Linked DNA regions of Arcticibacter tournemirensis. Each later gene encodes a partner of the first gene's protein in a complex. Links are inferred from orthologs where the notes say so. Each region holds a gene or a part of one and is shown on either strand. Other genes may lie near its edges.

The links.
Region 2: the proteins of BDE36_RS13160 (region 1) and BDE36_RS00555 are in contact, whole or in part, in a solved structure (PDB 8RP0), measured with the Escherichia coli proteins. The link is inferred for Arcticibacter tournemirensis from one-to-one orthologs.

The regions. Positions count from the first base shown.
Region 1 is NZ_VFPL01000001.1:3,108,800-3,113,626, forward strand. The notes cover bases 1,955-4,827. They hold BDE36_RS13160 (anthranilate synthase component I family protein), read right to left. Parts: upstream 4,097-4,827; coding sequence 2,813-4,096; downstream 1,955-2,812. Other genes in these bases: BDE36_RS13150 (M48 family metallopeptidase), read left to right, coding at 1,955-2,680; BDE36_RS13165 (adenylosuccinate synthase), read right to left, coding at 4,113-4,827. Outside these bases: gpmI (2,3-bisphosphoglycerate-independent phosphoglycerate mutase), read right to left, coding at 1-185; nadC (carboxylating nicotinate-nucleotide diphosphorylase), read left to right, coding at 298-1,146; glycerol-3-phosphate 1-O-acyltransferase PlsY, read left to right, coding at 1,210-1,857; more of BDE36_RS13150, read left to right, coding at 1,895-1,954. UniProt on the Escherichia coli protein: Part of a heterodimeric complex that catalyzes the two-step biosynthesis of 4-amino-4-deoxychorismate (ADC), a precursor of p-aminobenzoate (PABA) and tetrahydrofolate.
Region 2 is NZ_VFPL01000001.1:121,045-125,998, reverse strand. Bases 1,164-4,163 are described here. They hold BDE36_RS00555 (anthranilate synthase component II), read right to left. Parts: upstream 2,949-4,163; coding sequence 2,379-2,948; downstream 1,164-2,378. Other genes in these bases: BDE36_RS00550 (anthranilate synthase component I family protein), read right to left, coding at 2,945-4,163; trpC (indole-3-glycerol phosphate synthase TrpC), read right to left, coding at 1,336-2,166; hflX (GTPase HflX), read right to left, coding at 1,164-1,227. Outside these bases: BDE36_RS00570 (universal stress protein), read left to right, coding at 1-55; more of hflX, read right to left, coding at 52-1,163; more of BDE36_RS00550, read right to left, coding at 4,164-4,375; BDE36_RS00545 (cytochrome B), read right to left, coding at 4,605-4,954. UniProt on the Escherichia coli protein: Part of a heterodimeric complex that catalyzes the two-step biosynthesis of 4-amino-4-deoxychorismate (ADC), a precursor of p-aminobenzoate (PABA) and tetrahydrofolate.

The DNA of each region.
Region 1 (4,827 bases):
GAATTACCCATCTGACCGTCGGGTAAACCTACAGCCATACCCGAAGCTTCTAATTTCGAATTGGGGTATGTAGTTACCAGATAGTCAAAGAAAGGTGTATTTGCTGCAAGTATTGCATTGGATTTATCGGCCCGGCCGTAGCCCCAGCCGTCCAGAATAATAAGTGCTAATTTTTTAGTTTCCACGAAGCAAATATACATTTGAATTCTTCCGATACAAAGTGACGGATGTCATATTTATGCTGTTTATAGACTGAACAAATAACATCAAGAAATGTATTTGTTATTTTAGCGCGTTATGAAAGAAGACAAAGAGTTACTTTTCAAATTTATTAAAGACGCTTTACTTGAAGATATAGGGGATGGCGACCATACATCTCTTTCAACTATTCCTCAGGCGAAGCAGGGAACAGCAAAGCTTTTGATTAAAGAAGACGGTATTCTTGCCGGAGTTGACGTGGCTTTGGAGATATTTAAACAGGTTGATCAACAGCTTCACGCAGAAGTATTTATTCATGACGGTGCAGCGGTAAAACCAGGAGACATCGTATTAACAGTTAAAGGTCCTGTTTATTCCATCCTTACCGCAGAAAGACTTGTTCTTAATATTATGCAGCGCATGAGCGGTATCGCTACTACCACAGCGCGGATTGTTGATCTTATTAAAGATACAGGAACGAAAATTCTCGATACCAGAAAAACTACTCCCAATATGCGGTTTCTTGAAAAAATGGCAGTTAAGATAGGAGGAGGGGTAAATCATCGGTTTGGTTTATACGATATGATCCTGATTAAAGACAATCACGTCGATTACGCCGGCGGAATAAAGCAGGCACTGCAAGCAGCAAAGAGATATCTCACAGAGAAAGGTTTGAATATTCAGATAGAAATTGAGGTCCGTAACAAGGCGGAATTGCTGGAAGTGATTGAGAATGGAGGTGCTGATAGAATCTTGCTCGATAACTTCAACTTTGAACAGCTGCGGGAGGCGGTAGAGTTGGTCGGAAACAGGTTTGTAACTGAGGCTTCGGGTGGCATAACAGAGGAGAATGTTCGTGAATATGCCCTTTGTGGCGTTAATTATATCTCCATGGGTGCATTAACTCATTCCGTTAAGAGTTTGGATATGAGTTTAAAGGCTATTTAGCACAACATAAAATAGTATATTGCATTTATTTGACTTTTCTTTTTTAGTATAATTGCAGGCTGAATGATATCTGTATATTCTATTTCGGCACTTATTGCTGCTTATCTTTTTGGTTCCATTCCCAGTGCAGTATGGATTGGGCAGGCTTTTTATGGAATTGACGTTCGTGAATATGGTAGCGGAAATGCCGGTGCAACAAACACTTTTCGTGTATTAGGGAAGAAAGCGGGCATTACTGTAATGACGATCGACATACTGAAGGGTTTTACGGCAACTAATCTTGCCTACCTGATAGGACTATCTGTAACGGGGCCGCAGCATTCCATTCAGTTTGTGAATTACCAGCTTGCCCTTGGTATTACGGCCGTTATGGGGCATTTATTTCCGATATTTGCAGGGTTTCGTGGAGGAAAGGGCATTGCCACCCTCTTCGGAATGGTACTCGCTGTCCATTTAAATGCTGCGTTATTTTGTGTTACAGTATTTTTATTTGTTTTGCTGGTCTCAAAATATGTCTCGCTAAGTTCAATAGCGGCAGGGTTTTCCTTTCCGTTAAGCATCATTTTTGTTTTTCATTCGCCCTTGCGTTCTATTGTTTTATATGGGATGTGTATATGTATACTCATATTGGTAACGCATCAAAAGAACATAGAACGTTTACTTCGGGGAAAAGAATCTAAAGTAAATATGTTCAGAAAAAAAACAGGTTGAGGCTATATGGTGTTATGCAACAAATAAGATTGTATTTATGAAACATATAAGAAAGTTTAGTACCGCTTTATTAATTTTAGTAGCTGCGGCGTGCTCGACGGTTCCTCTTACCGGACGCAGGCAATTAAATCTCGCCAATTCGGATGAAATACAACAACAGTCTATTCAATCCTATCGCCAGTTTTTAAGCGATCCCAAAACGAAAGTTGTAAAATCTGGTTCTGATGCGCAGCGGGTGAAAACCGTGGGCAGTAGGATAGCAAGTGCTATCGACCGGTACCTTAGTCAGAATGGCTATGCCAATCAGTATAATTTTAAATGGGAGTTCAACCTTGTTGAAAGCAAAGATATTAACGCCTGGTGTATGCCAGGAGGTAAGGTTGCGGTATATACCGGAATTATTCCTGTAGCTCAGACAGATGCTGGACTTGCCACTGTAATGGGGCACGAAATTGCCCATGCTATCGCCAGGCATGCTGAAGAGAGGTATTCTCAGACACTTGGAGCGCAGGCAATCGGTGGTGTTGTTGGAGCTGCAGCGGGATCAGAAACCATCAATCAGTTGTACGGTCTCGGCGGACAACTTGCATTGTTAAAGTATGGCCGCAGTCAGGAATCCGAAGCAGATCGCCTGGGCCTGATTTTTATGGCAATGGCGGGTTACGATCCCAACAGTGCGGTTACGTTCTGGAAAAGGATGGCATCCTCTAAACAGGGGAATGGTGCTCCTCCTGAGTTTTTAAGTACCCACCCTAGTGATGCAACGAGGATTTCAGCCATCCAGAAACGTCTGCCAGAAGCGATGAAGTACTATAAGAAGTGAGTTGAACGTTAAGTTGTTGAAAGTTAAAAGTTGAAGGTTGAAAGTTGAAAGTTGAAAGTTGAAAGTTGAAAGTTGAAAGTTGAAAGTTCAGCCTTGAACGTCGTAAGCTAATAGCTGATAGCCAACTCTCGCTCAGCATTCAATTGACTGGTTCAAAATACTAAAGATAGCCTTTGCTTTCAGGATGCATTCTTCATACTCCTTGGAAGCATCAGAAGCAAAGGTTATCGCGCTTCCAGCCTGAAAGGACAAATATCCGTTTTCTTCGTTGTAAAGAAGCGTTCGGATCACAACATTAAAGTCAAAATCTCCTCCCGGAGCAAAATATCCAACTGCTCCTGAAAAGACCCCTCGTTTGGTTAGCTCGTATTGTTCTATCAGCTCCATTGCGCTCACTTTAGGTGCGCCTGTCATTGAGCCCATAGGGAATGTCCGCTTCACTATTTCTGCATTTTGAAGCGAAGGATCGGCCTGGCACACAACCGTGGATATCATCTGATGGACATGCCGGAACGTATAAATGCCGAAAAGCTCTTCGACTTCTACTGTGCCGGGGATTGCACATCGGGTTAAATCATTCCTCACCAGGTCTACTATCATAACGTTTTCTGACCGCTCTTTCTCGTTGTTTTTTAGCTCATCCTTTAAGAACTTGTCTGTTTCGGCGTTCCCACCGCGCGCTGAAGTACCCTTGATAGGCTGGGAGATGAGTTTGTTATCCCTGCGGCATAAAAACCGCTCGGGCGTAGCAGAAATGATGAACTGTTTTCTAAGCTTAAAAAAAACCGAAAAGGGAGCAGGTGATAAATTGTTAAGCAGTTTGAATGCGGTTACAGGATCTAGTTTCGCATCAGTAGCATAAAACTCCTGACACAAATTAACTTCATAAATATCTCCTCTGGCAATATGCCTTTTTATCTGATGAACAGTGTCGATGTAACTAGCCTTGCTGAACCTGCTTTTAACACTTCCTTTAAAGAATATCGGAACATCCCGCACTGTTTCCTTTTCTATCAGTTGGGCCAGCTCAGTGGCATCAGGAGACTGTATTTCGACAATATTCCCTCTGATAATTATCAAATGGCGTGGCACAAAAAAAAACAAGTCGGGGAATTGAAGGTGATCCGGATTTTCAGAGCTTAAATCCTCAAGCTCATTTTTCAGGTCATAACTGAGGAAACCTGGAATCCAGCAATTATATTGACTGAGGAAGAATTCCAGCTTTTTAAAGCCTTCATCTTTATATGAATCAACTTCATGCAAGACGTCGGCAGCAATTAAGGTGTCAAATGCCGAATAACGATCGGAATATTGATTAGAATTCAAAAAACAGGCCACTTCTTTCGAAGCGGCCCATTGTAAAACCTTGTCTTTAAAAACAGAGATATTCTCCGGATAATGATATACAGTTTTCATTCCCGGAGTAATGTGATTAATTTAAGACTAATGTTTGGACACGATCAGGTCCTACAGATAAATACTTCACAGGCACTCCTACCTGTTTTTCAATGTATTTCACATAAGCCATCAATTTTTCAGGAACTTCTGCAATCGTTTTAATGGAGGTAAGATCTTCGTTCCATCCCTCAATTTCTTCCAATACAGGCTCGGCCTTTACCGTACAGATATCGTAAGGCATATAATCAATTACCTCACCATTGTATCGGTAATGAGTACATGCATATATCTTTTCAAAGCCACTCATTACGTCTGCTTTGGTCATTACAAGTTCTGTAACGCCGTTTAGCATTACTGCATATTTCAAAGCCGGAATATCAATCCAGCCGCAGCGTCTTGGTCTTCCTGTAGTAGCACCAAATTCGCGTCCGACAGTCCGAAGCTCTTCGCCGGTTTCATCAAATAATTCGGTAGGGAAGGGGCCACTTCCTACGCGAGTGCAATAGGCTTTAAAAATGCCGATTACCGATCCTATGTTCCGTGGTGCAACGCCAAGTCCGGTACATGCTCCGGCAGCAGTGGTGTTAGATGATGTTACAAATGGATACGATCCAAAATCAACATCCAATAAAGTTCCCTGCGCTCCTTCTGCGAGCACTGTTTTTCCTTCAGCAAGATACTGATTAACGAAGTGTTCGCTATCTACCTGAGGGATGGTTTTAAGAAAATCAATCGCCTCAAAGAACGTC
Region 2 (4,954 bases), 3.0 Mb from region 1 along the record:
TACTAAATTAACCTTTCGCTCTGACAAGCCAGTGTTACTTTTAAGAGCTTATTAGGTTAAAGGAGCATAGGGATATCTCTGTAAGTGCAGGTCTTTCACCTTCTCGTATATCAGTTGTCTGAATTCCTCTACATTTTCCTTATTTAATGCAGAGATAAACACTGCCGGACTGACATGACGGCTCATCCAGCTGTTTTTGAATTCGTCAAGAGTCAATGTGCCGCTCTCCTCAGATCCTTCATGGGTATACGCGTCTATCTTGTTGAATACTGTAATAGTATTCTTATCTGCAGCGCCTAAGTCCTTTAACGTCTCATTCACTGTCCGTATCTGATCTTCAAAGTTAGGGTGTGATATATCTACCACATGAATCAGGATATCTGCCTCACGCACTTCGTCAAGTGTTGATTTGAAACATTCTACAAGGTGATGGGGCAGCTTTCGGATAAAGCCGACGGTATCCGACAGAAGGAACGGAAGATTCTCTATCACCACTTTACGCACCGTGGTGTCGAGGGTAGCAAATAGCTTGTTTTCCGCAAAGACATCCGATTTGGAGATCATGTTCATGATAGTTGATTTGCCTACATTAGTATAGCCAACCAAAGCGGCCCTTACTAGTTCTCCCCGGTTCTTTCTCTGTGTCTCATTCTGCTTGTCAATTAGCTTGAGCTTTTCCTTCAATAGGGCTATTTTATTCTGGATCATCCGGCGGTCACTTTCTATCTGCGATTCTCCCGGACCACGCATCCCGATCCCTCCTTTTTGCCGTTCAAGGTGGGTCCACATGCGTGTTAACCGTGGTAACAAGTATTGCAACTGAGCCAGTTCAACCTGCGTTTTCGCCTGGGCTGTTTGTGCGCGCCGTGCAAAAATGTCGAGAATGAGGTTGCTTCTGTCGAGTACTTTTACCTGTAGTTCCCGCTCTATATTTCTAAGTTGCGAAGGTGAAAGCTCATCATCAAAAACAACAAGATCTATCTCTTCCGATTTTACATATGCATCTATCTCTTCAAGCTTTCCTTTTCCCACAAACGTGGCCCTGTCGGCCCTTAGCATTTTTTGCGTAAAGGTTTTCTCTGTTATTCCTCCAGCGGTGTCAACCAGAAACTCTAGTTCTTCAAGGTACTCACGTTCCAGTTCTTCGGTCTCATCAGGAGTAATGATACCAACCAGGACTGCCCGCTCCGGCTTTATCGCCGTATCATAAAATTTTTGTCTCGCCATTTATCTATTTCAAGAATCAAGAGTTCGAAGATTGTACTTCTCCGGCTTTCTCTCAATAACAATTTATATTTTTTTATGTTCAGGAGGTTAAATACCCGAACGTTTAACTTATACCCCTGGGATTTTACCTGCGAAATTTCTCATAGCTTCGCCCGGATTGACCTCTTTCATGAAATTCTCTCCAATGAGAAATCCATTAAAACCTGCTTTCTTTAGTTCAGCAATTGTTTCAGGGTTGCTAATACCACTCTCTGACACCTTTAAAAAGCGGTCGGGAATTTTATCTGCCAGATCAAAAGAATGCTGAACAGAAACCGAAAAATCACTCAGATTTCTGTTGTTTACCCCTATAGCATCCAAGTCGTCGCAAATACTCTCTTCCAGTTCCCGCAGATTATGTACTTCAAGCAATACGTTCAATCCAATACTTTTTGCCAGCCGGGCAAACTTAACAACAGTTTGGGGCTTCAGGATGGAGGCAATGAGTAAAATGATGTCTGCGCCAATGGCCTTTGCTTCGATGATCTGATGTTCATCAAGAATAAATTCTTTTCGCAGGATAGGAATGGTGTTCACCGCCCTTGCCTCTACCAGGTCTCTGATACTGCCGCCGAAGAACTTTTGGTCCGTCAGCACGGATAGGGCCGAGGCTCCCGCATCAGCGTATTGCTTGGTTATCATTGACGCTTCTACCTTATTGTTAATAATGCCCTTCGATGGTGAGGCCCGTTTAAACTCGGCAATGATGCCGGTCCTTTCAGGCGCAAGCATAAATTCCCGCAGCGAATAACACTTTCTTTCAAACAGTTCGCTTTCTTCCAACCGCGTTATAGGTACCGATGCCCGTGCTTCTTTAATCTCTATAAGCTTGTGAGATACAATCTCGTCAAGAATACCTCCCGGTCGCTTAAATGGAGATGAAGAATCTGATATATACATACTTAATTTTTTTTAGCTATTGTTAATTGGCCAATTGCTGTTGGCTTTCAGCAATCAGCAATTGGCCTTTAGCAGTTGGTAATTGACTGTTAGCAATACTTTCCATTTTTAACTCTTAACTTTCCACTTTTAACCTTCTGCTTTCTCCCCTTAGCCTTCAACTTTCCACCTTTAACTTTCCACCTTTAACTTTCTAGTACGACCTGCAATACTTAACCCTCGGCCAGCCAGTTTTGGATCATTGCTTTTCCATATTCAGTAAGAACCGATTCAGGATGAAACTGCACTCCCTTCACATTATATTTTAGATGCCTTAGGGCCATTATCACGCCTTCTGTGTCTTTGGCAGTAATTTTGAGGTCATCAGGAAGATCTTCCTGATTTACAGCCCAGGAATGATATCTGCCGATTTTAAACGTTGCAGGCAGCCCATTAAACAGAGGCTCTTGATTATCGAGTACCTGCATATCTGTCGCTCTTCCGTGTACCGGATACGACAAGTTATAGAGGCTACCGCCAAATACTTCTGCAATTGCCTGGACTCCGAGACATACACCTAAAATACTCTTTTTCGTAGCGTAGGTCTTAATTACATCCAGAAGTAAACCGGCTTCCGAGGGGATGCCAGGTCCGGGGCTTAATACAATCTTGTCAAACTGTTCTACATCCTCCAGCTTAAACTTATCGTTCCTCCACACGGTGGGCTGATGGCCGCATTCATTGAGCAGGTGTACAAGGTTAAACGTGAACGAATCGTAGTTATCTATTACTAATATCTTCATTCTTCAATCTTTTGAATTTTAGGAACTATGCTCTCTGCCATTTCGATAGCTTTCCGTAAGGCCATGATCTTATTGTTCACTTCAGTCAGTTCACTCTGTGGATCTGAGTCAGCCACTATCCCGGCGCCGGCCTGATAATGAAGTACATTATGCCGACTCATGAATGAGCGGATCATGATCGCATGATTAAAATCGCCGTTGAATCCCATATACCCGATTGCTCCGCTGTAGAAGCCACGTCCCGCATTTTCATAACGGTCTATCAGCTGCATGGCCATATATTTTGGTGCACCGCTTAAGGTCCCGGCGGGAAAAGTATCGCCTACTACATAAAACGGATCTGCTTCTGATTGTAGCCTGCCAGTTACTTTAGAAACCAGGTGAATGATATGCGAATAATACTGCACTTCCTTGAACGCCTTTACCTGCACTTCATTACAGTGACGACTCAGATCGTTGCGGGCCAGGTCTACAAGCATCACATGTTCTGCACTCTCTTTGGGATCGTTCTCAAGTTTTTCAGCAAGCTGGGCGTCAAGTATATCATTTCCAGTACGTCTGAAAGTACCTGCTATAGGGTAGATCGTTGCCTCCCCGTTCTTAATAGTAAGTTGGGCTTCCGGAGAAGATCCGAATAACTTAAAGTTCCCATAATCAAAATAGAACAGGTAGGGCGAGGGGTTTATGGAACGAAGAGCCCGGTAAACATTAAATTCATCGCCAAGAAATGGTTTTGAAAAGCCTCTCGAAGGAACTATCTGGAACACATCTCCCCGGTAGATGTGTTTTTTCATATTCTCTACTATTTGGATAAACTCGTCGTCTGTTTGATTCGAGCTTTCTACAGCTATCGTTTCGAAAGGATACTGGGGGAAATCTTTATTCTGAGTCAGATACTGAAGCCTCTCCAGTCCTCCCTGTCCGTCTTTCTCTGTTTTGTGTTCAAATAGATAAAGCTCATTCTTAAAATGATCGATCGCAATTACATAGCGATAGATATGATACTGCATCATCGGGATGCTCCGTTCTTCCGAAAGAGGCGAGTTTAAACGGATATCTTCAAAGTGCTGAATTGTTTCGTATGTGAAATATCCGAACAGTCCATTGGAAATAAACTTAAAAGAACTATCGTCATCATATTCAAACTGGTTGCGAAAATAGGTTACCTGCTCCTGGAGATTGAGTTCCTGTGTTGCTATCTCATTGGATAATCCATCGGGATAATAGGCCCTAAAAGCATTTTTATCAAGAGTTATTCCTGCAATAGGATCACAGCAAACATAACTCATGCTATTCTCGCGGCTGTGGTAATCTGAACTTTCAAGCAGGATGCTATTGGGGAAAACGTCGCGGAGACGTAAATAAATGCTTACCGGAGTCGTAGTGTCCGCAAGCAATTTCTTATAGGAAGTATATAATCTATACATAATATTAAGCTGTTTTCTGTTTCGTTTACGACTACCGGGAAATAAAAAACCCGGCGTTTTAGCGTCGGGTTATATTTATTATCTGTTTCGGTTGCAAAAACTATTCAGTATAAACATATCTGTTCCCGGCGCTGCTTATAGCGTGCCACCACCAGTTTTGAGTATGTTTTATGATTAACATTTTACAAATGAAGTTAAAGCAAATTGAAATAGCAAACTTTTTGTAATATTAACGACTGATACCTAAAAGAGGTCGGCCTCCCAGAACGATCGCTATAACAATTATAAGTAAAGCCAAGCCAAAATATATAGCTATAGAACGGTGTTTTGCAACATTGTTCAGTGCCCTTTTTGATTTGGCATTCCCTATAGTGATGAGCACTGCGGCAATCAACATCATTGCAACATGCTCTACGGTCCAGTAACGAAGTGTACTGTCCTTCATTGTTGCACCTCCGAACTGAACGAAAGGACTATAAAAGTAAAGAACAAGGCCGAGCACAACTTGCAGGTGCGTAGAGATAAGTGTGATCAGATTAAGACTTTTATTCCCCTTGGTATAATCCCTGTTTCCAAACC